Regions from separate parts of the Priestia sp. 10L35 genome, predicted to be linked through region 4. Evidence: riboswitches for the same ligand, from Rfam matches in the RefSeq annotation. Region 4 holds a riboswitch; each other region holds the start of a gene.
What was found. A riboswitch is a leader RNA that binds a small molecule or an ion and turns the genes downstream of it on or off. The one in region 4 is predicted to bind S-adenosylmethionine.

Region 1: it holds a riboswitch for S-adenosylmethionine, as region 4 does, so the genes downstream of both, metE (5-methyltetrahydropteroyltriglutamate--homocysteine S-methyltransferase) here and AC1DEF_RS16360 (trans-sulfuration enzyme family protein) in region 4, are expected to answer to the same signal.
Region 2: it holds a riboswitch for S-adenosylmethionine, as region 4 does, so the genes downstream of both, AC1DEF_RS04705 (hypothetical protein) here and AC1DEF_RS16360 (trans-sulfuration enzyme family protein) in region 4, are expected to answer to the same signal.
Region 3: it holds a riboswitch for S-adenosylmethionine, as region 4 does, so the genes downstream of both, AC1DEF_RS17440 (hypothetical protein) here and AC1DEF_RS16360 (trans-sulfuration enzyme family protein) in region 4, are expected to answer to the same signal.

Annotation. Positions count from the first base shown of each region.
Region 1 covers NZ_JBFTKA010000003.1:740,264-746,395, forward strand. The annotation lists gene AC1DEF_RS15180 (helix-turn-helix transcriptional regulator) at 96-299, opposite strand; gene AC1DEF_RS15185 (hypothetical protein) at 487-621, opposite strand; gene AC1DEF_RS15190 (GNAT family N-acetyltransferase) at 733-1,233, opposite strand; gene AC1DEF_RS15195 (acetate uptake transporter) at 1,377-1,994, opposite strand; gene metE (5-methyltetrahydropteroyltriglutamate--homocysteine S-methyltransferase) at 2,137-4,431, opposite strand; cobalamin riboswitch at 4,582-4,770, opposite strand; SAM riboswitch class I at 4,850-4,960, opposite strand; gene AC1DEF_RS15205 (hypothetical protein) at 5,040-5,291, opposite strand; gene AC1DEF_RS15210 (metallophosphoesterase family protein) at 5,713-6,132, opposite strand, start outside.
Region 2 covers NZ_JBFTKA010000001.1:917,875-924,006, reverse strand. The annotation lists gene AC1DEF_RS04720 (GNAT family N-acetyltransferase) at 1-219, opposite strand, end outside; gene alaP (alanine permease AlaP) at 460-1,863, opposite strand; gene AC1DEF_RS04710 (DUF1540 domain-containing protein) at 2,181-2,339, opposite strand; gene AC1DEF_RS04705 (hypothetical protein) at 2,440-2,784, opposite strand; SAM riboswitch class I at 2,848-2,949, opposite strand; gene AC1DEF_RS04700 (hypothetical protein) at 3,071-3,367, shown strand; gene AC1DEF_RS04695 (GNAT family N-acetyltransferase) at 3,380-3,826, opposite strand; gene AC1DEF_RS04690 (hypothetical protein) at 3,908-4,348, opposite strand; gene AC1DEF_RS04685 (glycosyltransferase family 2 protein) at 4,458-5,447, opposite strand; gene AC1DEF_RS04680 (DUF6044 family protein) at 5,460-6,132, opposite strand, start outside.
Region 3 covers NZ_JBFTKA010000004.1:360,910-367,041, reverse strand. The annotation lists gene AC1DEF_RS17460 (M48 family metallopeptidase) at 1-410, opposite strand, end outside; gene AC1DEF_RS17455 (methyl-accepting chemotaxis protein) at 672-1,916, shown strand; gene AC1DEF_RS17450 (GNAT family N-acetyltransferase) at 2,451-2,957, shown strand; gene AC1DEF_RS17445 (M20 peptidase aminoacylase family protein) at 3,005-4,159, shown strand; SAM riboswitch class I at 4,222-4,323, shown strand; gene AC1DEF_RS17440 (hypothetical protein) at 4,392-4,634, shown strand; gene AC1DEF_RS17435 (M20/M25/M40 family metallo-hydrolase) at 5,104-6,132, shown strand, end outside.
Region 4 covers NZ_JBFTKA010000004.1:150,518-156,649, reverse strand. The annotation lists gene AC1DEF_RS16380 (CotG/ExsB N-terminal domain-containing protein) at 96-572, opposite strand; gene AC1DEF_RS16375 (CotH kinase family protein) at 744-1,829, shown strand; gene AC1DEF_RS16370 (spore coat protein) at 2,059-3,111, shown strand; gene AC1DEF_RS16365 (hypothetical protein) at 3,181-3,843, shown strand; SAM riboswitch class I at 4,011-4,128, shown strand; gene AC1DEF_RS16360 (trans-sulfuration enzyme family protein) at 4,200-5,345, shown strand; gene AC1DEF_RS16355 (trans-sulfuration enzyme family protein) at 5,329-6,132, shown strand, end outside.

The DNA.
Region 1 (6,132 bases), on a different contig from region 4:
CTGTTTACATATGTGATTTTAGCTTATAGTACAGAAATGTCAAAACTTCTACTAGTAAGATCACTACTTCACATTACCTTCTCTTTTTAACTAACTCATCCTGATTTATGAAATAAAAACAGCTCATCTACTGTTGCTCCCAGCTCCTCAGCCAGCTGAAAAGCTAGCGTTAAGCTTGGATCATACTTATTGTTTTCAATTGCATTAATTGTTTGTCTCGATACGCCGCATACTTTTGCCAGTTCATCCTGAGACATTCGCTTGCTTTTACGCAGTTCTTTAATTCGATTTTCCACCATTCATCACTCATCTCTAAAATGTAAAAAACTTTTTACATCCATATCTTATATTATTTTTCTTGTTACTGTCAAATATGTTTGACAAATCAATGTCTCTTACCTACCTAAAAAAGAGATTGAAACATAACGAGATTGATCCAATCTAAAGACGAAAAAATGAGAGAAATGATTGAGTATAAATCGCTTGTTACACCGCTGTTGATTTCCGTGCAAGGTCTCGCTTTCCGCGGGCGGGCGCTGAGCCTCCTCGTCGCTTTCGCTCCTGCGGGGTCTCACCTGTACCGCTTTTCCCGCAGGAGTCTTCGCCTCGCCCTCCAATCAACCGCTAGAAGCAACGAAATAGATTAAACACATGTTCACCATCACAATGAAAAAAGCACAAACTCCTTAAAGGAAGCTGGTGCTTTTCTATTTCATTATTTCCTTGTTAACATTAAAGCTCCTTACTCATATTAAACCACTGCACGCCTGCATGCTGAGACTCGGCAACGCCTTGATTCACATATCCGTTTTTTTCGTAAAACGGAATCAATTCCTCTTTACATGTTAATGTAACCGTTAAGCGCTGTTTGTCCTGCGCTTGCTTTTCAAACTCTCTTAGCAGCATACTCGCAATTCCTTTATGATGATGCTCTGGATTTACAACGATACCTAAAATGCTTTGATGACCGCCTGCCTCAGGGTTCGAAATCGTTTTTTCAAACAAATCATCCGTAATAAACGGAGCTGAAATGACGGGACCGTTCACATATCCGATTATTTCTTCATTTTCTTGAGCGATGATAAACGTATCAGGAATAGTGTTAATCCGCGTGATAAATGCATCTTTTGAGGCAGCTTCTTCAGGTGTAAAGCCTTTGTTTTCTAACGTAATTAATTGGTTTAAATCTTTTTCCTCCACTTGTCTTATAATCATTGGAACGTTTCCTTTCATTATGTATTTTCTTTTTTCTCTAAAAGCTTCTATTACATATAACTATCTCTTTCTACTATATATAAAAATGCCCAAACAAAAAAGGATTGACCTCTGCATCATACAGAATTCAACCCTACTTCGCTTTTTAATTAACATCTTGATTATTTGATAAATGCTCCAAACGGCTTGCCCACCGGAAGCACAATTCGACCATAGTGAGTATTTAATACAGCCGCTGCAGATCCATAGAATGAAAACAGAGCAATCAATAGCTCTGACACTGCTGCTAGTAAGTGCGTGTACTCATACGCCACACCGAATGTACTTAGCGATAATCCAATGAATAAGAAATCAATTAACACAAAAATAATAAATAATACTTTATGAGTGCCCATTGCTCCAACTGTCATAAAAACGCTGAAAATCAAGTAGCCGACAAAAGCAAATGCGAGCTGCTTTGGATCCGCTTCTTTTGCGAGCGCTTCTCCAAATGCTCCAAGCTGAATAAGCCATGTCATAGCTACACCTAGCCAAAATAATCCGAAGGCACCAAAAGCAGTTGCGCCGAAGGTATTATTATGTTTGAAATCTTGCATAGACGCGATTAACTGTCCTATTCCGCCTAAAAAAACCGCCCATGGCAATACCAATGAAACACCATCGGTTACCCCAAGCTTTTGAAACGATGCAACAAGTGTCACCATGGCAAGTCCGAATAGACCTAGCGCTGATGGATCCGCTGTTACAATTTTAACGTGCTGCGTGCTGTTGTTACTCATGTTGTACCTCCCTGATTTTAAAAACACCTTTAAAAAGATACAAAAATGTACGGGAAGTGTCAATGGATATTTTTGGCCTTTTAAAATCCCATAAGACCAAGCAGTGTAGCGTTTACACTGCTTGGTCTTTAATTTCTTGTTATTAAATATTTTGTAATAAATTTTGTCTTGTTTGTTTTGCTGAAGTAACCATCACTTTTAAAGCTTCAACCGTCTCGCTGATTCCTCTTGTTTTAAGGCCGCAGTCGGGATTAATCCAAAATAATGCAGGATCAAGCACCTTTAGAGCGCGGTCAATGTTTCGCTGAAGCTCTTCAAGCTTCGGTACGCGCGGGCTGTGGATATCATATACGCCAAGTCCAATTCCTTGATTGTACGTATGTTTTTCAAACGCATAAATTAATTCGCCGTGGCTTTTAGATGTTTCAATGGAAATCACGTCGGCATCAAGCGCTTTAATCGCATCAATAATTTCTTCGAATTCCGAATAGCACATATGCGTGTGAATTTGCGTCTCGTTTTGCACCGATACCGTCGCTAGCTTGAACGCATACACCGCAGCATTTAAGTAGCTGTCCCAGTTTTCTCGTTTTAACGGCAGTCCTTCACGCAGCGCCGGTTCATCTACTTGAATCATTGAAATGCCCTGACTTTCAAGTGCTTCTACTTCTTTTCTAAGAGCAAGCGCAATTTGATTTGCGACGTCGTAGCGCGGGATATCATCACGCACAAACGACCAGTTTAAAATCGTAATCGGACCCGTCAGCATTCCTTTAACCGGCTTATTGGTTAGAGACTGTGCGTAGACCGTTTCTTTGATCGTCATCGCCTGCTCATACGATACATCTCCGTAAATAAGCGGCGGCTTCACGCAGCGAGAACCGTAAGATTGCACCCAGCCAAACTTCGTAAACTGAAAGCCTCCTAATTTCTCACCGAAGTATTCGACCATATCCGTACGCTCAAACTCTCCGTGCACAAGGACATCTAAGCCGATGTTTTCTTGAATTTCAATCCATTTTTTTATTTCCTCGTTAATGTACGCTTCATATGCTTCATCGCTTAACTCGCCTTTACGCCATTTTAGACGCTCTTTTCGCACTTCTTTTGTTTGCGGAAAGCTTCCAATCGTTGTCGTTGGAAGAAGCGGCAGTTGAAAAGCTTCTTGCTGAACGCGCTGACGTACGTCAAACGGCGCTTGTCGCTCTGCTTTATAGCTGTGCAGCTGCTTCAGCTCTTTTTGCACGTCTTGATGATTTCGAAAAGATGAACCATTTAATGCTTGAATTGCCTGTTTGCTTACGCTTATTTCTTCTTCTATTGCTTCTTTTCCTTGCTGCACCGCTTTTGTTAACAGCGTAATTTCCTTTAGCTTTTCATCTGCAAAAGAGAGCGCATTTTTCAATACTGGATCAATCGTCTCTTCATTTTTCACCGTGACAGGAACATGTAGCAGACTTGATGAAGGCTGCAGGATTAGACGATCTTTTGATACAGCTTCTTCAATTTCACTGATTGTTAAAAGCTGTTCGTCCAAATTTTCACGCCAAATGTTTCGTCCGTCAATCACTCCTGCTGCCAGCACTTTATCAGTCGGAAAACCATATTTATTAAGCGCAGTGAGATTTTCGCCTCGGTCATGCACAAAGTCTAAACCGATTCCTTCAACAGGAAGAGACACAACTTCTTTGTAGTGATCAACGCTGTCAAAATACGTTTGCAAAATGACTTTTACATTCGGTGCCGCTTCCTTCAAAGTTTGATAGACTTCTGTGTAAAGCGCCAGGTCTTCTTTTGATAGCGTTGTAGCTAAAACCGGCTCATCTATTTGTACCCACTCTACTCCTTCTGCTTGCAGCTCCGCTAAGATAGTTGCATAAAGCGGAACAAATTGTTCAACTACTTCTTTAAACTCACTTTTTTTATATCCTTTTGACAGCTTCACAAATGTTACTGGACCTAAAATCACGGGCTTACCTTCAATATTCAGCTTCTGTTTTGCTTCTTTGTAAAATTGAAGCGGGCGATTTTCTACAAGTGCCGGCGTACATTCCTCAAGCTCTGGTACAATATAGTGATAATTTGTGTTAAACCATTTTGTCATCGTAGAGGCTACCGCACCTTTTGTTCCTCGCGCAATCTCAAAATACGTTTCAAGCGATACCGCTCCCCCGTCATAATCAAAGCGCTTTGGCACCAAACCAAACATAACAGCTGTATCTAACACATGATCGTATAAGCTAAAATCGCCGACTGGAATCAATTCAATTCCTGCGTCACGCTGTTTTTTTAGATGCGCTAGACGAAGAGCTTCAATTTCTTGAAGAAAGATATCTTTCTCTAGTTTTCCTGCCCAAAACTGCTCAAGCGCTTTTTTCCATTCTCGTTTTTCACCAATTCTTGGATAACCTAAGTTCGAACTTTTTACACTGCTCATTTTTTCCACTCCCTGTATATTTTTTTATCGGTAAACTAAAAAATCTCTCTTTTCGAAATAAAAAGAGAGATGATACGCATACTTAACTAAAGTTGAGATAGCCTGTTTTTCTCAACACGTATTCCTCACTCCTCTCTATATCCCGTAGAGCTTAAGTGCATACAACAGGCAGGTCTCCTGACTTAGGTTCATCGCTTCCTATCCCTTCCCATTTCAAAATGAAACAGTGGTTAATAAGTTGCTCCCCATTACAGTGGCGGGACCGCGCCGGCTTTTCACCGGTCTTCCCTTTTAAGCTGCGTACATTCGTTACACAGCACCTGATGCATTTCTATGAAATTGTTTATTCAAAACACCTTCACATAAAATAAAAAGCCTCTATATCATGAATAGAGAGGCATAGTATCTATGAAATCCTCTCTTATTTTTCAAAGCTGTACGCTTTGCAGGATGTAGCACCTTTTTAACAAAATTGTTAAATGGTTGCCGGGCTTCACAGGGCCAGTCCCTCCGCCTCTCTCAATAAGAGTTTTAATTGTTTATAATGTTTTGAATTTAGAGTTATCTTAACACCTTACATTTACGTTGTCAAAAAAAATTTTAAAAAATCAGTTTTCAGGAGGTGCTGACGCTAATTTTTGCCTTAACAATTTGTAATCATCTTTTCGATGTGTTTCGATCAAGTCTTTTGCTCCTTGATGATACCCTGAAGAATAGATGTACTCTACCGCGGTTTCGATAAGCATTCTCTTTTCTTCCGCACACTCCCGATCCATTAAAGGGAACAGTCTACCTAAAAGGTCATTTAAATCTTCCTTAATAAAACGATTAAGTCCTTCTTGCATCTTTTCGTTTGCCATGATAGCTCCTCCATTTGCTGTGTATCTTCTAAGCCTCTATAAACAGGCAGTTCACTGTAAATTTTAAGATAAAGTTAAGTCATTAAACAGTATATCAAGTGAATGTTTTTCTTCAATTACATATGTAATACAAATATATGACAAATATAGAGAATATATCATTATTCACTATCTATTATAACGTTTGACTGAGCCTTCTGCTACAAGGTTTCGTTAAGAGTTATGTACGGTTTTCCCGCAGGGGTCCTCGCCTTGTCCTTCAATCACCTGCTAGAAAGACCTATACACATGAAACCTACGTTTGCCTTAACAAAAAAACGAACCACTAATCACACATCTTGATCGATGATTCGTTTCACTTCGTCTAAAACCCTTTTGTTCCAGCCTCTTTTTTTGAACCTAACTTTCTACTTTCTTGTTTTTACAAACAATTTCTTCGAGGTCGTCCAAAATCCTTCCAAAGAAGAGGACCTAAAATGTCGTACCTGCTTACAAAAAATTCCGTAAAATTATAATTATTTAAAATTAAAGGCGGCTCAAAATCAAGGGGAGCGCCGGCGCCTCCTGACAATACAAAATCAGTGCCTCTTCCAAGCGTAAACGACCCGTTTCTGTTTTTTCTAATAAACTGCTCGTCATACGCATGCACGTGGCTGACTAACACTTTTTTCACGCGGTGTTCTTGAATTAAATCAAAAAACTCTTGACTTTGAGGAGTCGTTACAGGAAACCCTTCAAGGTTTGTCCACCGACCGATATTTGGCTGCGCATGCATGGCTATAACGGTATTACGAGGAGCATCCTCTAGCTGCTGCTCTAAATAATTAAGCTCTCTATCTGT
Region 2 (6,132 bases), on a different contig from region 4:
GTAATCTTTTCTCACAATCACCATTCCTATAAAAGCTGACTGATTTTTGTACGAAATTACGGCCACACTTGATACGATGTCTCCGTTCTCATTTCTATGACCAAATACGTCTCCAGATGAAAAAATCGTATGTAAATCTGCTTCACTATAATCCCATTTTTCCAGCTGCGATAACAGCAGCAAACCTTTTATGTCTTTTTCACTAAATGTTTCAATCATTTCTGCATATGTCCTCCCAACTTTTCGATGCACTGTGTGGCGTTAAAAAGCATAAAACTAACATACTCATCCACTTTCAATTACCGTTTAATCATTAACGAATTCTCTAACTAAATAGTACAGAATAAATAGAATATTTTCTACATTATTTATCCGTACCAATGATCCCTTAAAATAAACTAATCATTCACACATAAACTAATAAAAAAAGACCTCTTTCCAAGAAAGAGGTCTTTTCTGTTATTTCACTAGCTTTTGCTCAGCTGCAGCTGAACTTTGACTTCGTTTATGAAATCCTTTTGCGTAGTACGCGATAATAAGACCGATAAACCATAATGGTCCGATGACAACTGCAATTCTTGTATCTGGATTATATGCCATGAGAACCACTACCAGCGCTAGGAACGCAAGTGACACATAAGATGTTAACGGAAATAAAGGCATTTTATATTTCAGCTTTGCCTCTTCACCTGTTTTTAACGTTTTGCGATATTTAATTTGAGAAAGCAAAATAATTCCCCATGTCCAAATCGCACCGAATGTTGCAATACTTGTTACCCACGTAAATACTTTGGCAGGCACAATGTAGTTTAACGCTACTCCGACTAATAGCGCACCTGCTGATGCCAAAACAGCTTTTCCCGGTACGCCGCCCTTTGTAAGCTGACCGTATCCTTTTGGTGCTTCTCCGTGTTCTGCTAAGTTAAACAGCATACGGCCTGTACTAAAAATACCGCTGTTACAAGAAGAAAGAGCTGCTGTTAGTACAACAAAGTTAATGATACCAGCCGCCGCTGGAATGCCGATTTTTTCAAATGTTAATACAAACGGGCTTCCCTGTGAACCAATCTCTTGCCACGGATAAATGGACATAATGACAAATAACGCACCGACGTAGAAAATCAGAATACGCCAAAAGACAGAATCAATCGCTCTTGCTAGAGATTTTTCGGGATTTTTCACTTCTCCCGCGGTAACGCCGATCATTTCAATTCCTAAATACGCAAACATGACCATTTGCAGCGACAGCAAAATACCTTTGAATCCGTTCGGGAACAGTCCGCCGTTGTCCCACAAGTTTTTGATACCAGTCGCAACGCCGCCGTTGCCGATTCCGAACACAATCATTAATAATCCAACGGCAATCATTAATACAATCGCTAAAATTTTAATAAGTGCAAACCAAAATTCCAGTTCACCATATGCCTTAACAGCTAAGAAGTTAACCGTTGTCATAATGACAAGCGCCGATAACGCCCAAATCCAGTTTGGTACATCCGGATACCAATACCCCATATAAATACCAACGGCTGTAATTTCAGCCATACATGTTACAACCCATAAAAACCAGTAGTTCCAACCTGTTAAATAACCAGCAAGCGGCCCTAAGTAGTCGCGTGCGTACTTGCTGAATGAACCTGCAACAGGTTTTTGAATCGCCATTTCTCCAAGTGCTCTCATAATAAAAAACATAATCATTCCGCTAAATCCGTACGCCAATAATATTCCTGGCCCTGCTAATTTAATAGCAGATGCAGATCCAAGAAACAGTCCTACCCCTATGGCTGCTCCTAAGGACATCAGCGTCACATGTCTTTCTTCTAACCCGCGTTTCAATTCTTTCCCCTGAGTTTTCCCCTGCATAAACGTCTCCCCTTTTTCCAATCTGTCAAAACGAGATGAACACAGCCTTTTTTGTTAGCGCTTTCATATAAATTTGTGCTAAAAGACAGCTAGGCTGTATATTTGTATTCTATCACCTTTCTCTCACTTTTCTTTTGTCGAAAAACAAAAAAATTATCTTATCATTTTGTTTAAACGCACAATTAGACATAGGCACTGCTTTTTTACTATGTATTTATTATTGCACCTAAGTAATAGTATTTTAAAAAAATAGAAAAACGCCGACTCAATTCCGTCAGCGCATCGTTCATTTTATGCTTTTTTATAAAAACTAGCATTTATCTCGCGGGTTCAAAAGTTTTACAGCCAGGTTCTTCCGTTTCAGAAACATGGTGACTACTTTCAGGACTCACAACGTAAATGGACTCTGCACTGCATTTATTTCCGGATTTCCAATACATGCACTCATTCACTTCACACAATACACCTTGGGCCACTGCTATCCCTCCTTTGCTTGTCTTATCTATTTACTACCCGAAATATAACGATTCTAACATTTTTACGCAAAAAAACCGCTTGTTTCTCAAGCGGATCTTTTTATTGCGTGTGTTCAACATACTGTTTTTTAGCTAAATATAACTCACGGCTCAGCGTAATCCGCCGTTCTCTCAAGTGCCTTAAGTTAGCCTGAAATTGTTCGTTAGTTGGCTCTTCTTGAATTAAGCGATACGTAAAAGAAATATCTTCATTTAACTGTTTAAAATCTTCCCATATCTCTTGAACTAGGGCGGATTGTTTTTCTTCAAATGAACGATTTTGATGCGTTTTTAGCGCGGCTAAAATTTCCTGCTGCCACGTTTCGTCTTTTATTTCTTTTGCTAATAAGTATAGATCTAAATAATCATTAATGCATAAATTCGTTTGTGTATTATTCAATGTCATCACCTTTTCTATACGAAATGTTTCTTCCTAAGAAGAGGATTTCATCATAGAAAAAGATTCCTCTTCTTATCTGTCAGAGCTAGGCTATGCTGGAATTAGCACCATTCAATAATTGTGGTTGCTGAGGTTTCAAAGGGCCAGTCCCTCCACCTCTCTAGATAAGAATATTTCGTTTTTAAATTATTTCTGACTATTCTAATATGTTTTATAGGTTACGTCAATAGCTTTTCAATAAAAAGAAAAAAGAAGTAAAATATGGTATGCTTTCATAAAGGATGGTGAGCACATGAAACGATATATGTTATCTGCTTTTTTGGGAAGCTTGCTGCTGCTTCTCAGCATTGCCTTTTCATCTACTTTCCATATTGCAATTGTCAAAACAACCGGAAGTATTGGAGGGATTATTTTAGCAGCAGCGGCTTTGATTATGAACGCGCTTGAAGCCCCCCCCTCCTCAGACAATACAGCTGGAGGAGCCGTTGAAGTACTAGATAAAGGCGCTGTTTGGGCTACTTATTTACTTTTACTTTCATTACCGAACCTCATCGCATGTATAACATCTTATGTTTTATGGACTCGCTGACATTCATCAACGTTACGGACGTTTTGCCACTTGGAAGCTCATTGATATTTGTTTATTTACAAAGCCAAGTTCACGATACACATGCTGTGCAAAATTCCCAGCATGAACGCTGAGTCTGATTTCAGGGTATCCTTTGATAGACAATTCATCAATTGCTTTTTGCATTAACGGCTTGGCTAAACCTTGCCCGCGGTATTCGGGTACAACATATAATTCGTAGATAAAGCCAATTTCTTCTTTTGAAAAGAAGTCGGTAGATGGGCCGATAAGACCCCAGCCTGCGAGTTTATTTTCTTGTCTTGAAACTAAATAATAACAGCCTTTTTCAAAGGCACTACCAACTAGTTCATTTACGCGTTCAGCTGACGGATGAAACTGCTTCATCGTTCCTTCAAACAGCGCATCAGCAGATTTCATCCGAATTTCCTGTAATTCTTCTTCAGTAGCTTTTGCAATCATTATGGATCTCTCCTTTCGTGTTCGTTTTCCACATGCGAGGATAAATTCCTGCAAAAAAAGTCTTCGCCTAAGCGAAGACTTTTATTTAAATTCAAAATGTTGTTGATGATTGCCTCGTTCGTCCGTCCAGTTAATCATAATGTCTAAACTTGCCGCTTTTCCAGGAACAGCAAAATTCGCGTAGCGAAAACGCTGACCGCTTTTGCTTAAGTTAGACCTTTCAATAGGAGAAAACAAGCTGTATTTCGCCTTGTTTTTTCCTTCGTGCCGAAAAGCTTGGACCTGCACGCGCTCTACGTCTTTTCCAATGTTTTCAACGGTTAATCCATATGTATGATAGACGTTATTTTTCCACTTTAGCTGATTATCTCCCGTCATGCTCGCTTTTGTCAGTTCAACCGACCATTGTTCAGATGATTTCTTCATTGGAAGCTTCTCAATCGAAAGAGCGCTGACATGAATGGCTGCAAAAGCAAGCCAAACAAAACAAAAAGTGCTGACTGTATAAAATAGTCTTTTCATAGATTTTGATCTCCTTAGAAATTTTAGTAGTAGCATTTCCTGTTCACTCAAAAATTATGATAAACGCTTTAACAAAAAAAGCCTCTCCATTTAGGAGAAGCTTCTTAAATTAATGCATAAGCAAATCTTTTTGTTTGTCTAATGAGTGTTTTGTATATAAATCTCTTTCAATCGCATATTTAGGACGCTGTTTCACTTCGTTAAAAATCTTGCCAATGTATTCTCCGACAAGACCCATTCCCATTAGCTGCAAGCCGCCTACAAGCCAAATTGATAAAATAAGAGACGTCCAGCCGATTTGCGTATGATCTAAATATTTTTGAATCAGCGCATAAATACCAAACGCAATACTAAAGAGAAAAGAAGCTCCTCCAAGCAGCGTCAATAAGCGTATCGGCGCTACGCTAAAAGATGTAATTCCATCAAATGCAAAAGCAAGCATTTTCTTTAACGGATATTTTGATTCGCCCGCTGTCCGTTCTTTGCGGTCATATGTGACTTCCGTGGAGCGAAATCCTACTAATGGTACAAGGCCTCGTAAAAAGACGTTGCCTTCTTTATATTTCATAAGTTCACCAAGAGCACGTTTGCTCATGAGACGAAAATCGGCGTGATTTTGAACGAGCTGAATTCCTAGCTTATTCATAAAACGGTAAAACCCTACTGCCGTGGTTCGTTTAAAAAATGTATCAGTTTCTCTGCTGTCTCGAACACCATATACGACTTCATACCCGAGCCAATATTTCTCTATAAAAGTACGAATAACGCTGATATCATCTTGTAAATCTGCGTCAATAGAAATGACGCAGTCAGATTGCTTATGGGCTGCTTCTAGTCCTGCGAGCAAAGCATTTTGATGTCCTACATTCCGCGCTAGCTTCAACCCTTTTACAAACAAATTGCTGCAGCTTTCTTTTTCAATAAGCGACCACGTGCTGTCTTTGCTTCCATCGTCTACAAATAAAATGGTACTTTCACTTGATACAAGACGTTCATTTATCAGTTCTTTTACTACAGTAGTTAATTGAAAAGATGTTTCTGTGAATACTTCTTCTTCGTTGTAACATGGAACAACAATCGTTAAAATAGGTCTGTTCATGTTATTGCCCCCTTACTTTGCTTCATATACATACACTTTCCAAGCGGACTGTTTATCGTTAAACGCTTTTAAAAAGTGCAAACCGTCACTTTCAGCATTTTCGATTGGCACAGCTGAAAAGATATAGCGACCGCCCATTTTTTTAAATTGGCTGATATTAAGCTGCAAATGACGGATTTTTTTCGTTGAGTCTTTTCGATAATCATATTTTTTCCCTAGCTCGCTAACAAACACATAGCAGCGGTTGCCCCAGTGATCATAGTAACTTTCTAACTTTTTATTTTTATCAAGCTCTTTGGCAATGATTTTGCGAAACTCATGTTTATACGTTAACGGATAGAAGTTGTTATACGTATCGAGCGTATAAAAGCCGTTATACTGAGCAATTGATGGATGAAGCCCAATGCTTGCTACCCGATAAGATGATTTAGGTTTCCCTATATATCTGCTGATTTCATCGAATTGATGGACAGCATAAAATTCTTTGACTGACGGCTCGTGATTGTAGCGATAATAAAGCTCAGGGTTCGCTATAAATAACACAAGCAGCTGTAAAATCAAACACACCCACACAAACTTTTTCCACGCCTTGCTCCGTTTCCATAAAACATAGCTGCCAACTGCAAACATCAAATAAATAATGAGCGGGCGTAAAAAATGAAATCTAGCAAAGTTAAACGTATTA
Region 3 (6,132 bases), 210 kb from region 4:
GCAATGAATTTTGCACGGAATGTCATTTCAGCCTTTGCTACATCTCCACGAACGATGTTTAAGCGGTATTGACGTCCTAGGTAAGGGAATTTGTCTCCCTCTTCAAAAGAACCAGTTTTAGCTGCAGAAGCTGCTGCTTTAGGAGCCTCTTTTTTAGCTGTTTCTTTTTTTACTGCTTCTTTCTTTGGAGCAGCTGGCTTTTCCTCAGCTGGCTGTGAACCGTTTAGTTGTTTTAAAATCCATGTTGCTTTGCGTGCGATGATTGAACGCACATTGTTTTCATTAAGACCTCTTGGGATAATAACTTTTACCCCTTCTTTGTCACAAATTTGCACCGTGATATCGGTTCTATTTGGAACGACTTCAATTTTGTAGTCAATTGTTTGATTGCCTGTTTGATACGTATACATAAAATTTTTCGTACTCCTTTCTACAAATCTTCATTTTATAAGCAAAGGTAGAGTTTGGTCAAATGAAAGAATAATCAGACAGTTATCAACTGCTGTTGCAGCGCCTTGCAGAATGAAATGTATTCCAATATTTAGTGGAAAAGCGCCAATAATAATTGTTTCAATTCTTCTTTAGTTTTTACAAAAAAATATAAAAATATGCCGATACTACTAATATAGATTAGACATTCTATGTCTTTAGATTGTATAGGGGATGAAAAAATGAAAAAAGCTTTTCAAAGTTTACGCATGAAAATGCTATGTATGATTGCAGCCATGATGGCCATAACATCTACTGTAATTGAAGTAACAAATTATTATCTTATTGTGAAACAAGAGCAAGCAGCTTCGATTACGCTAGTGATTACATTTCTGTTTGTTTCTTTTACAACTACCGTGTTCTATTTTATCATACGTCGCTACATAATTGCGGTTGAAAATTTGTCAAAAACAATGAAAGGGATTTCAAACGGTGATTTATCTGTAGATCTTGCTCCTTTGAAAGGGAAAAATGAGATTAGTACACTCATATCTTCATTTAATGAAATGATGATTCACATGAGAATGCTGCGTCAGAAAATAAGTAAAACAAAGAGCACGGTCAGTCATTCCTCAGAGCAACTGTTTGCAAGCATGGAGGAAACAAAAACAGCTGTGACAGAAGTTACGATGTCGATTCAAGAAATTGCTGCGGGTTCTGATAAGCAGTTGCTAAATGTGGTTGAAACCGAGCAAGCTATGGTGGATATGGCCAAGCTCCTTCAGAAAATGACTGATCATTCTTCAAGGGTACAGCAATCGATGAACAGAGCCTCTGAACATGCTTCCACTGGAAATGTTTCGGTGAAAGAGGTGACGAACCAAATGAATAAAATCTATGAATCAGTTAAGATATCCACTAGTGAAGTAAAGGGACTCGAAGATCGTTCTACAGAGATTGGACGAATTATTGACACGATTACAAGAATTGCTGAACAAACAAATCTTCTTGCACTTAATGCTGCTATTGAAGCTGCAAGAGCTGGGGAACATGGAAAAGGTTTTGCTGTAGTAGCAGGAGAAGTACGTAAGCTAGCGGAAGAATCTAAAACGTCCGCTATACAAATCAGTCATCTGTTAAAAGAAATTGAAGCGCAGGCAAAGCAGGCTTATCAAAACATGGAAGTCAATACAGAAGAAGTCACACTTGGTATTGCCACTGTCGAAGATGTAAATGAACAATTTTCCACAATCATGGAAGATGTTTTTGCTGCTCAAGAACAAATGAACAAAATGACAAAGGCAACAGGAGAGATTGATGGGTATTCGTTCAAGGTAATGGAGTCTGTCATGGGCCTTTCAGAGGTTGCTAAACAAGCAGCTGCTTATGCTGAAGAAGTAGCTGCGGCTTCACAGGAGGAGTTAGCATCTATAGAAGAACTTGTGGTGTTGGCAGCTACTTTAAAAGCTACGGTAAGTGAATCCTGAAGTTGATCTTGGTATATACGTAATGAGGCTGTGAAAAAAGTATTTTCGTTGCAGGAAGATCCGAACGATGAATGGAGATTCTTGATAGAGAATCCAACTTCGTTCAGATCTTTTCATGGTTATGTTGGACGTAGGTTTCATGTATGTAGGTGCTTCTAGCTACTGGTTGGAGGGCAAGATGAAGACTTCTGGGGGAAAAGGAAAAGGGGAAGAGGTGAGCCACCCAGGAGCATAAGTGACGAGGAGGCTTAGCTGCCGCCTGCGGAAAGCGAAGGTTTGCACAGAAATCGACAGCGGTGTAACAAACAGTCCAGCTCATGTATCCCATTTCTTCATCGTCAGCTTGGAGTGATTTAGTTATGTCTCAATCTCTTTTGTTTTATTTATACCCTTTATAGAAAACGATAAATAGAATTGACACGTTATAAAAGCAGTTGTATAGTGAGTACGCAAGGCGGCAGTCTGTCTTTTTTAATTCTTAGTAAACTTATAAGTTAAATAAAATATTTAAGCACTACATAAGGAGACGAAGAGATGAAAAATGAATTCCGTTTGGCAACAAATGACGACGCAGATAACTTATTGAACTTAACTCTACAAGCATATAAGCCTATTCGAGAGCTAGGCATTCCTTTCTTAGCAGCTACTGCTGATCTTGCCCTCGTTAAGAAAAATATTTCTCAAAACCTTTGCTATGTATATGAAGAAGATAAAAGAATCGCTGCAACTGTGTCTATACGAATGCCTTGGGGAGAACATCCAGGTCCGTTTGCTGTTCCGCATCTTTGGTGGTTTGCAGTAGACCCGTCGTTTGCCAGGAAAGGCGTTGGATCTAAGCTGCTGCATCTAGTAGAGGAAGAGATAATAAAAAATATGTTTAAATCACCAGGTGTGTCTTTAGGAACAGCAAAAGAACATCCTTGGTTAGTTGAGATGTATGAACGAAAAGGATATGTTCAAGCTAAAGAAAAGCGCCTTGCAGAAGGTTATACGACCGTATTTCTTTATAAAAAATTCAATAAGGTACACTCTTTGTCGTAAAAGATAGAGAAGTGATCCAAATTAAGAAATGTGAAAGAGTGATAAATATGACAGATCAATTACTACTAAATGAGTTAATAGACATACGCCGTGAGCTGCACCGGTTTCCAGAGCTTTCAATGAAAGAATATGAAACAACTAAACGTATTAAAAAGTGGTTAAAGCACTATGATATTTCTATAGCGGATGCATTCCAATTAGACGTAGGGACAGTAGCAGAAATTGTAGGAGGAAAGCCGGGACCTACTATCGCTATTCGAGCTGATATTGATGCGCTGCCAATTGAAGAAAAAACCAATCTGCCATTTGCTTCTGAAGTGAACGGTGTTATGCACGCGTGCGGCCATGATTTTCATACGGCTTCTATAATCGGAGCAGCTATCCTTCTTAAAGAGCGTCAGCAGGAGCTTTGCGGTACGATTCGATTTATCTTTCAGCCAGCCGAAGAAACGGCTTCAGGGGCAAAAATGCTAGTTGAAAAAGGTGTGCTCGAAGGAGTGGAAGCGATATTTGGGATGCATAACAAACCGGATCTTCCTGTAGGAACCATTGGTATCAAACCGGGACCTTTAATGGCAAGCGTTGATCGTTTTGAAATTGACGTCAAAGGAGTAGGAGGTCACGCGGGTATTCCTGAAAAAACAATAGATCCGATTGCTGCTGCTGGTCAAATTGTTACTAGTTTACAAACCATTGTCAGCCGTAATCTCAGCCCCTTTCAAAATGTTGTTGTCAGCATAACTCAAATCCACGGAGGGAGCTCGTGGAACGTCATTCCTGACAAAGTAACGCTTGAAGGAACGGTGCGTACCTTTCAAGAAGAAGCGAGAGAAAAAATACCGGCTCTTATGAAACGAACTGCTGAAGGGATTGGCGCAGCTTTCGGGGCTTCAGTAGACGTTAAATGGTATCCATATCTTCCTGTAGTCAACAATGATGATAAGCTGGAAAAACTGGCTATTAAAGCGGCAGAGGATCTTAGTTATCAAGTCGTAGAAGCTGAACAATCGCCTGGAGGAGAAGATTTTGCCGTATATCAGCAGCATGTACCAGGATTTTTTGTATGGATGGGTACAGCTGGAGAATATGAATGGCACCATCCTTCTTTTTCATTAAATGAAGAGGCATTACTTGTAGCAGCTTCTTATTTTGCTAATCTAAGCTTTCATTTTTTGAATTCATTCCATTACCGAAAAAATTAAAATATTTTTATTTTTCTATTTACGCGGATGGAATTGTTTGATAAAATAAATTTTAAATTAAAAAGTTATCACGAGTGGACGAGAGATCTGGCTCTTTGACTCCACAGCAACCTACGAATGTAAGGTGCTCCTACCAGCAAAGCATGTGCTTTGGGTGATAAAACGGGTGAAAAACTCATTTTGCATCAAAGCAAAATGAGTTTTTTTTATTTTTCTAAAAGGAGAGGGTTTTATGAGTCATACAGCAGTTGCAGCACATACAGGAGAGAAAGCATTAAAGGAAGCAGTGAAATTATTAGGAAAGCATTATCAAGTAGCTTATCGTGAGTTAGAAACATTTTATGAAATTGTGGTCGAAAACCATGTTCGTACATATGCTGTAGGCATAGATATTAAAGATATACAAAAAGCAAATGAACTAGAAATTTATTCATCATGCTGTTCCAAGCTTGAGCGAGTAGGCTGTCTTTTATAGAAGAAGTCTGCTCGCGCCTCTATTTTTTAAGTGTTTTTAAATAGAAAGCATGGTTTTTGACAAGCAAAGAATCTGGTGGGTATAATCAATACTCACTAGGTTTTAAAATTAATCATAAATTGTCGAAATTTTTACACAAATTAAAGGTTACATTCGAAATGAATTGTGGTATGTTATAAAACAAGAATATTTTATGAAAGGAGCATTGAAATGGAAATGTCTCTTGAACACGGAAACGATGCAGGAAGCGAACAGCTTATTGATCGTATCCTAGATTTTTTAGAAGATGACCAAAAGTAAAAAAAGAGTGTGCGGTGCTATCCCTAGCCGCGCACTCTTTTTTTATCATGTGCATAAAGGCAGCGCCATACTATGATACATAGGGATAGAATGAAAGGGTCTCTGTCAAAGGGATTGACGAATGGTTTTGTTTGATAGAAAATTTAGAAAAAGGAAAGAGATGAAGGGTATGTCGAACAAAACATCTTTGTATCAAACAAAAGAACAGTTAAAAAAACTTGTAAGCGAATTGGTTTCTATACCTAGCGTGACAGGAACGATGGCAGAAGTGGAAATGGCTGAATCGATAGCGTCGTATTTATTGAAGCTGCCTTACTTTCAAAAAAACGAGCAAGTCGAGCTTCATTCAACAGGAGACGGGCGATCGATTGTCACAGCTTTTGTTCAAGGGAAAAATACGAATAAAACAGTTGTACTAGTAAGTCATTACGATGTAGTGGATGTACAAGATTATGGACAGTGGAAAAAGGATGCTTTTCACGCTGATACATTAACGAGTACTTTTTATAACCATATGGAACAAGTTCCGGCGCACGTACAAAAAGATATGATAAAAGGAGACTGGCTTTTTGGCCGAGGAACGATGGACATGAAAGCAGGCATTGCCTTGCATATCAGTATGGTTGAACGAGCATGCAACGGAGAGTTTGACGGAAACATCCTGCTGCTGTCGGTACCGGATGAAGAAGTAAATTCGCTTGGGATGAGAAAAGCAGTGCCTGTTCTTTTAGAACTTGCCCGCAAACATCAGCTGGATTTTTCTCTCATGCTAAATGCAGAACCGGTGTTCAGCCGCTATCCTGGAGATCAAACGAACTATGTGTACTCAGGATCGATTGGAAAAATCATGCCAAGCTTTTTGTGTTATGGAAAAGAAACTCATGTAGGGGAACCGCTAGCTGGTTTAAATGCTAATTTACTAGCTTCTTATTTAACAAAAGAAATAGAATTAAACGTTGATTTTTGCGAAAAAGTAAGAGATGAAACGAGTCCACCTCCTACGGTGCTGATACAAAAAGATTTAAAAGAAGAGTATTCAGTTCAAGTTCCGCACTCTGCCGTTGTATTATTTAATTTATTTATGTTAAACCGCTCTCTTAAAGAAGTAACAGATCTGCTGTTGAAATCGGCTGACAAAGCGGCTTTGAATGTAAAAAAACATTATAATAAAGCCGCTAGGCAGTACGCTGAGGGAATG
Region 4 (6,132 bases):
TTTCCAAATGTGCCCTACTATAAGTGGAAAAAAACGCCGAAGACACTCATGGGTCTTCGGCTTTTTTTTGCAATAAAGATGAGTGTTTAGAGAAATTAAGAGCGGCGTGAACGGCGAGCACGACGTGAACGACGAGAAGAACGACGAGAAGAACGACGAGAAGAACGACGTGAACGACGAGTAGAACGACGAGAGCGGCGAGTAGAACGACGAGAGCGGCGAGTAGAACGGCGTGAACGACGAGAAGAACGACGAGAGCGGCGAGTAGAACGGCGTGAACGACGAGAAGAACGACGTGAACGACGAGTAGAACGACGTGAACGACGAGTAGAACGACGAGTAGAACGACGAGTAGAACGACGAGTAGAACGGCGAGTAGAACGACGAGTAGAACGGCGAGTAGAACGACGAGTAGAACGGCGAGTAGAACGACGAGAGCGGCCAGTGCTACGAGAAGAGCGACGCGGCTTTGTTAGTGGACCGGCAGTTGGCTCTTGAAACATAAAAGATTTCAGTTCTGTACATTCTAGGGCTTCAGCAGCCTCTTTAATTTTTTCAGGTGTAATATGCAATACAAAAACCTCCTTGTCAATTGGACTAGGTCTTGCATTAATAGAATACGCACTGATGCTTGTCCTTGATATGAGTCAAAAGTGGAGTTTGCGCAAATAGTTGATGAGGTGGGGTATCATGGAGAATTTACCCTTCATATACTTTAATAATTGAAGAAAGGTGGTCGAATAATGAAGCAAAAAGAAATCCCTCAATACGCTCTGTTTGTGAATGTAAAAGATTTAAAGGAAATACAAAGAGATATTTGGTCAGAAGAAGCGGTTCAGGCAACGATGAAGTTTAACAAAAAACGCTACGATATTGATTTGCTGCTAAGAGGCTCCCACATTCGGAAGATGAAAAAAAAGTCATATTATATTGAATTTTATTCTCCAAAAATATTTCAGCGAGCCAAAGAAATACACCTAAACGCTGAATACAAAGATCCATCGCTTATGCGCAACAAATTGTCCCTCGATTTTTTCTCTTCTTTAGACGTTTTATCTCCTCATTCTCAGTTTGTCACTCTTAAGATTAATGGGAAAAATGAAGGAATATATCTTCAACTCGAATCGGTAGATGAACTATTTTTGAAAAAAAGAAATTTAGCGGATGGATCCATATTTTATGCAGTGGACGGAGATGCTAATTTTTCTTTGATGAGCGATTTGGATAAAAGGCCGAAAACAACTTTGTTATCTGGATATGAAGATAAAGCAGTGAAAGAAGGGGATGAGGAAAAATTAGAAAAGTTTATATTTAATCTTAATACGTGGACAAATAAGGAATTCGAACAGAATATTGAGAAGTACCTGAACGTCGACCGCTACTTATCTTGGTTAGTCGGTATTATTTGTATGCAGAATTACGACGGTTTTGTCCATAACTATGCCCTCTATCTAAATCATGAAAGCGGGCGCTTTGAACTGATTCCATGGGATTATGATGCAACTTGGGGAAGAGATGTAAATGGAAAAGTAATGGAAGGAGACTATGTCCGCGCACAAGGATTTAATACGCTTACAGCTCGCTTACTGGCCGTGAACAGCATTAAAAAGCGGTATATTCAAAAAATGAACAATGTTCTAAATAATCAATTTACAATAGAATACATGAAACCAATCATTTATCAACTGCATGAGTATATTGCTCCTTATGTATTAAAAGATCCTTACGTAAAAGATAACTTGGAACAATTTCACAAAGAACCGGAATTTATGCTGTCTTTTATAAAAGAACGAACAGCATATATTGAAAATAACCTTTTGACTCTTTAAAAAGAGGTAGATTTATAGGCAATTTATAGGCAACAGTGGATTTTGTTAATAATAGGCAAATGCAGGAAATCAATAGCTGTACATGATACGTATATATACAGTATGAATGACCAATAAGGATAACTAATAAGGAGGAAAAACAATGAGTAACTATTACTATGGCCAAGAACAAGGGCAAAATCAAAATCTACGCCAAAAATCAAGCCAAAAACGCAGCCGAAATATACAAATGCCTGATAAAGGCTATTCTTCTCACTTCAAACCCCTAAAAGGAAGAGTGGTGACCGTTTATCGTGGAGGACCTGAATCTAAAACAGGTTATTTGGTTGACGTGCAATCAGATTATTTAATCTTAGCAGTGGAAAGCAACAATAACAATAATAACAATAATGGTGAAAATAACAACCAAAACAACCAAAACAACCAAAACAATCAAAATAATAATCAACAAGAATATACACTTGTATATTATCACTTAGCGCATGTGAAAAGTATCACTGAAGATACTATGTCAAATTCGGCACAAACGTTTACTGGAATTAGCGCAGAATTAGAATTATATCGAGGAAAAACTTTTGCTACAACTTTATCATTGATGAAAACTAAATATGTGCAGGTTAACCAAGGTGGACCTGAGAAAAAAGCAGGTCAGCTTCTTGATGTCTTAGGTTCATTTGAATCTGCTTATATAGTATTACTCACAGAGGACGACGGTGTCGTCTATATTAATACTGAACACGTTAAGAGTGTGAGTGAATATCAAAACAACAATGGAGATCAAACTAGTCAATCTGCAAATGAACTCTTAGTGAGCCAAGAACCAGAATATATGAAATCCAAAAGCTTTAACGATCTTTTTGCCCACCTTTCTCATAAATGGGTATCAATCAATAATGGAGGACCTGAAGCTGTAGAGGGCGTGTTAGTACAAAGCCGAAATGGTACATTTACACTTGTGCAGAATAATCAAGTATTACGCTTACAGCCAAGACACGTTAAAACCATTTGTGTGGGAGCAAAAGGGGCTTTTAAGCAAAACGATAACAATCAAAATAATGAAGAAACAGAAGAAAATGGAGAGGCTGAAGCTGCGAAGTCTACAGAAGAACGTACAGGAAGCCGCACAGGTGATCGCTCGGGAGGACGCCGCACGGGAGGACGCACAGATCGCACGGGAGGACGCCGTACGGGTGGACGCACAGGAGGACGCCGTACCGGTTCACGCTCTTCAGCACCGGCCGAGAAAGTTATTAAAACGAAAAATTATCGTTGGAAAGCATGATGAAATGGAACATAAAAGGTGCTTATAAAGCACCTTTTCTAACATATAGGAAAAAGGAGGAGAATGAGTATGAGTATGAATCATTATATCAATAAAATTGTGGAGTTGGATATTTCAGGTAAAACGACATTTGTTGGCAGACTTATTGATCTTGGATTAGATATTATGGTTTTGTATAATGGACATGATTATTTGTATATTCCTCTTTTACACATGCATCGTTTGCGGGAAGTATCGGAAGAAGACTATACGGTTTTACGTGAAATAGAAGAGAATTTGATAGAAGAAAGTCAGCGGATTTCTTATCGTAATATTTTACAGCAGGCAAAAGGGAAATTTATTGAAATTTATGTAACGGGAGGGAAATCATTGCATGGCTATATCACAAGCGTGCTGAATGATTATCTTGTGTTTTATTCTCCAGTGTATAAAAATGTCTTTGTTTCTCTGCATCATTTGAAATGGCTTACCCCTTACAGTAATGAGTTAACCCCTTATTCTTTAAGTGACAAAGAGCTCCCCGTAAGGCCCGCCTCTGCACCTTTTGTCAGAAACTTTGAAGAGCAGCTTAAAAAATATGAAAATCAGCTGGTCGTATTAGATTTAGGGGATCAATCAGAAAAGATTGGCGTACTTAAAGAAGTTTCTAATAATATTGTTGAACTAATTACGGCAAATGGAGAAAGTATGTATTGGAAGTTAGCTCACGTAAAATCTGTACACTTGCCTTAGAAAAAGAGACCTCGCTTTCGTCTCTTTTTTTTATGTGTTTATCAGGACAAGTATATTGAATAAACAAATGAGATGATTTAAATTTTTTAGAAAATTATGTTGACAATATAGAAAATCTTTATTAAAGTTATTAACAACAAACGTTAACCACCAACAATTATATAGAACTCTTATCCAGAGTGGCGGAGGGACTGGCCCTGCGATGCCCGGCAACCATCAAATGAAACATTCATTTGAACGGTGCTAATTCCTGTGGAACATCAGTATTGTTCTAACAGATGAGAGAAATCGTGTATAAACGAACACTCTTCCATCTGTGAAGAGTGTTTTTTATTTTGAGTTAAGGAGAGAAATAGATGAAAATTGAAACTTTATTAGTTCGTTCAGGAGTAGGTCGTGACCCTTCAACAGGTTCTATTACAACCCCCATTTACCAAGCATCAACATTTGCTCATCCTGCTTTAGGACAAAGTACAGGATTTGACTATGCACGTACGGCAAATCCTACTCGTACAGCATTGGAAGAAGCAATTGCTGCTTTGGAAAAAGGAGAAGTAGGAGTAGCATTCGCTTCAGGAATGGCGGGTGTAATGGCAGTTTTAGCACTATTTAAAAACGGAGATCATTTAATTGTATCAGAGGATTTATACGGAGGAACGTACCGAGTACTAAATGAAATTTTTTCAGAGCAAGGAATTACTGTTTCGTACGTCAACACAGCCCATCTCGAACAAGTAAAAGATGCGCTTCGTCCCAATACGAAAGCTTTATTTATTGAAACACCTACGAATCCAATGATGCACGTGACTGATTTGCCCGAAGCAATTGCGTTAGCCAAACAGCATGATTTACTTACCATCGTTGACAATACCTTCATGTCCCCTTATTATCAGCGTCCTTTAGAGCTTGGAGCAGATATTGTGATACATAGTGCAAGCAAATACATTGGGGGTCATAATGATGTAGTTGCTGGTCTTGTAGTCGCTCGATGTAGTAGCTTAGGAGAGAAAATTCATTTTTATCAAAATGCAGCTGGGGCAATCTTAGGTCCACAGGATAGCTGGCTGTTATTACGAGGTGTTAAAACGCTAGCGCTTCGTATGGAAAAGCATAATGAAAACGCACTGAAAATTGCAAATTGGCTTACTGCTCATGATCTCGTGGAAAAAGTGTATTACCCTGGTCTTGAAACACATCCAGGCTATGAAATCATGAAGAAACAAGCAACTGGATTTGGAGGCATGATTTCTTTTGCTGTCTCACACCCTGACATCGTGTCAGTACTTTTAGAAAATGTCAAAGTTATTACATTTGCAGAAAGCTTAGGAGGCGTGGAAAGTTTAATGACATTCCCAGCTCGTCAAACACATGCTGATATTCCGGAAGAAATTCGAAATCGTGTCGGAGTAACAAACTGTTTACTGCGGTTATCAGTTGGAATTGAGCACGCAGATGATTTAATTAAAGATTTGAAGGAGGCATTTGATGCATACCAACAATAATAAACATAGATTTGGTACGAACTTAATTCATGCAAATACAGGAATTGACGGTCATTTTGGAGCGGTTAACGTACCTATTTATCAGGTATCTACATTTAACCAAGAAGATGAGACGAACAACGGCCGCTATGACTATTCTCGTTCAGGAAATCCAACTCGTGAGGCTTTAGAAAACACCATTGCTCAGCTAGAAAATGGATACGCTGGTTTTGCTTTTTCATCAGGTATGGCTGCTATCTCATCGGTGTTATCTATTTTTGAATCAGGGGATGAAATTTTAGTTTCACATGATACGTACGGCGGGACATATCGTGTATTAACACGATTATTTTCAAAGTTTGGTATCAAAACAACTTTTGTTGATACAACGAAGGTTGAGAAAGTAGAAGAAGCTATCACAAAAGATACGAAGGCTATTTATATCGAAAGCCCTTCAAATCCATTTTTGCAGGTAACGGATATTAAAGCAGTAGCAAGTTTGGCGAAGGAGCGCAACCTCCTTACAATTGTGGATAACACGTTTTTAACACCTTATCTACAGCAGCCCATTGACCTTGGTGTAAATATTGTGATTCATAGTGCTACAAAATATATCAGCGGTCACAGTGACGTCATTGGCGGTCTAGTTGTGGTAAGCGATGAAAAGCTAGCAGAAGAAGTAAAGTTTGTACAAAATGCTTTTGGTGCTATCTTAGGACCGCAGGATTGTTTTTTACTGCTTCGAGGAATTAAGACATTAAAAGTTCGTTTAGATCAGCAGTTAAAAACAGCGCTGCAGTTTGCAAAG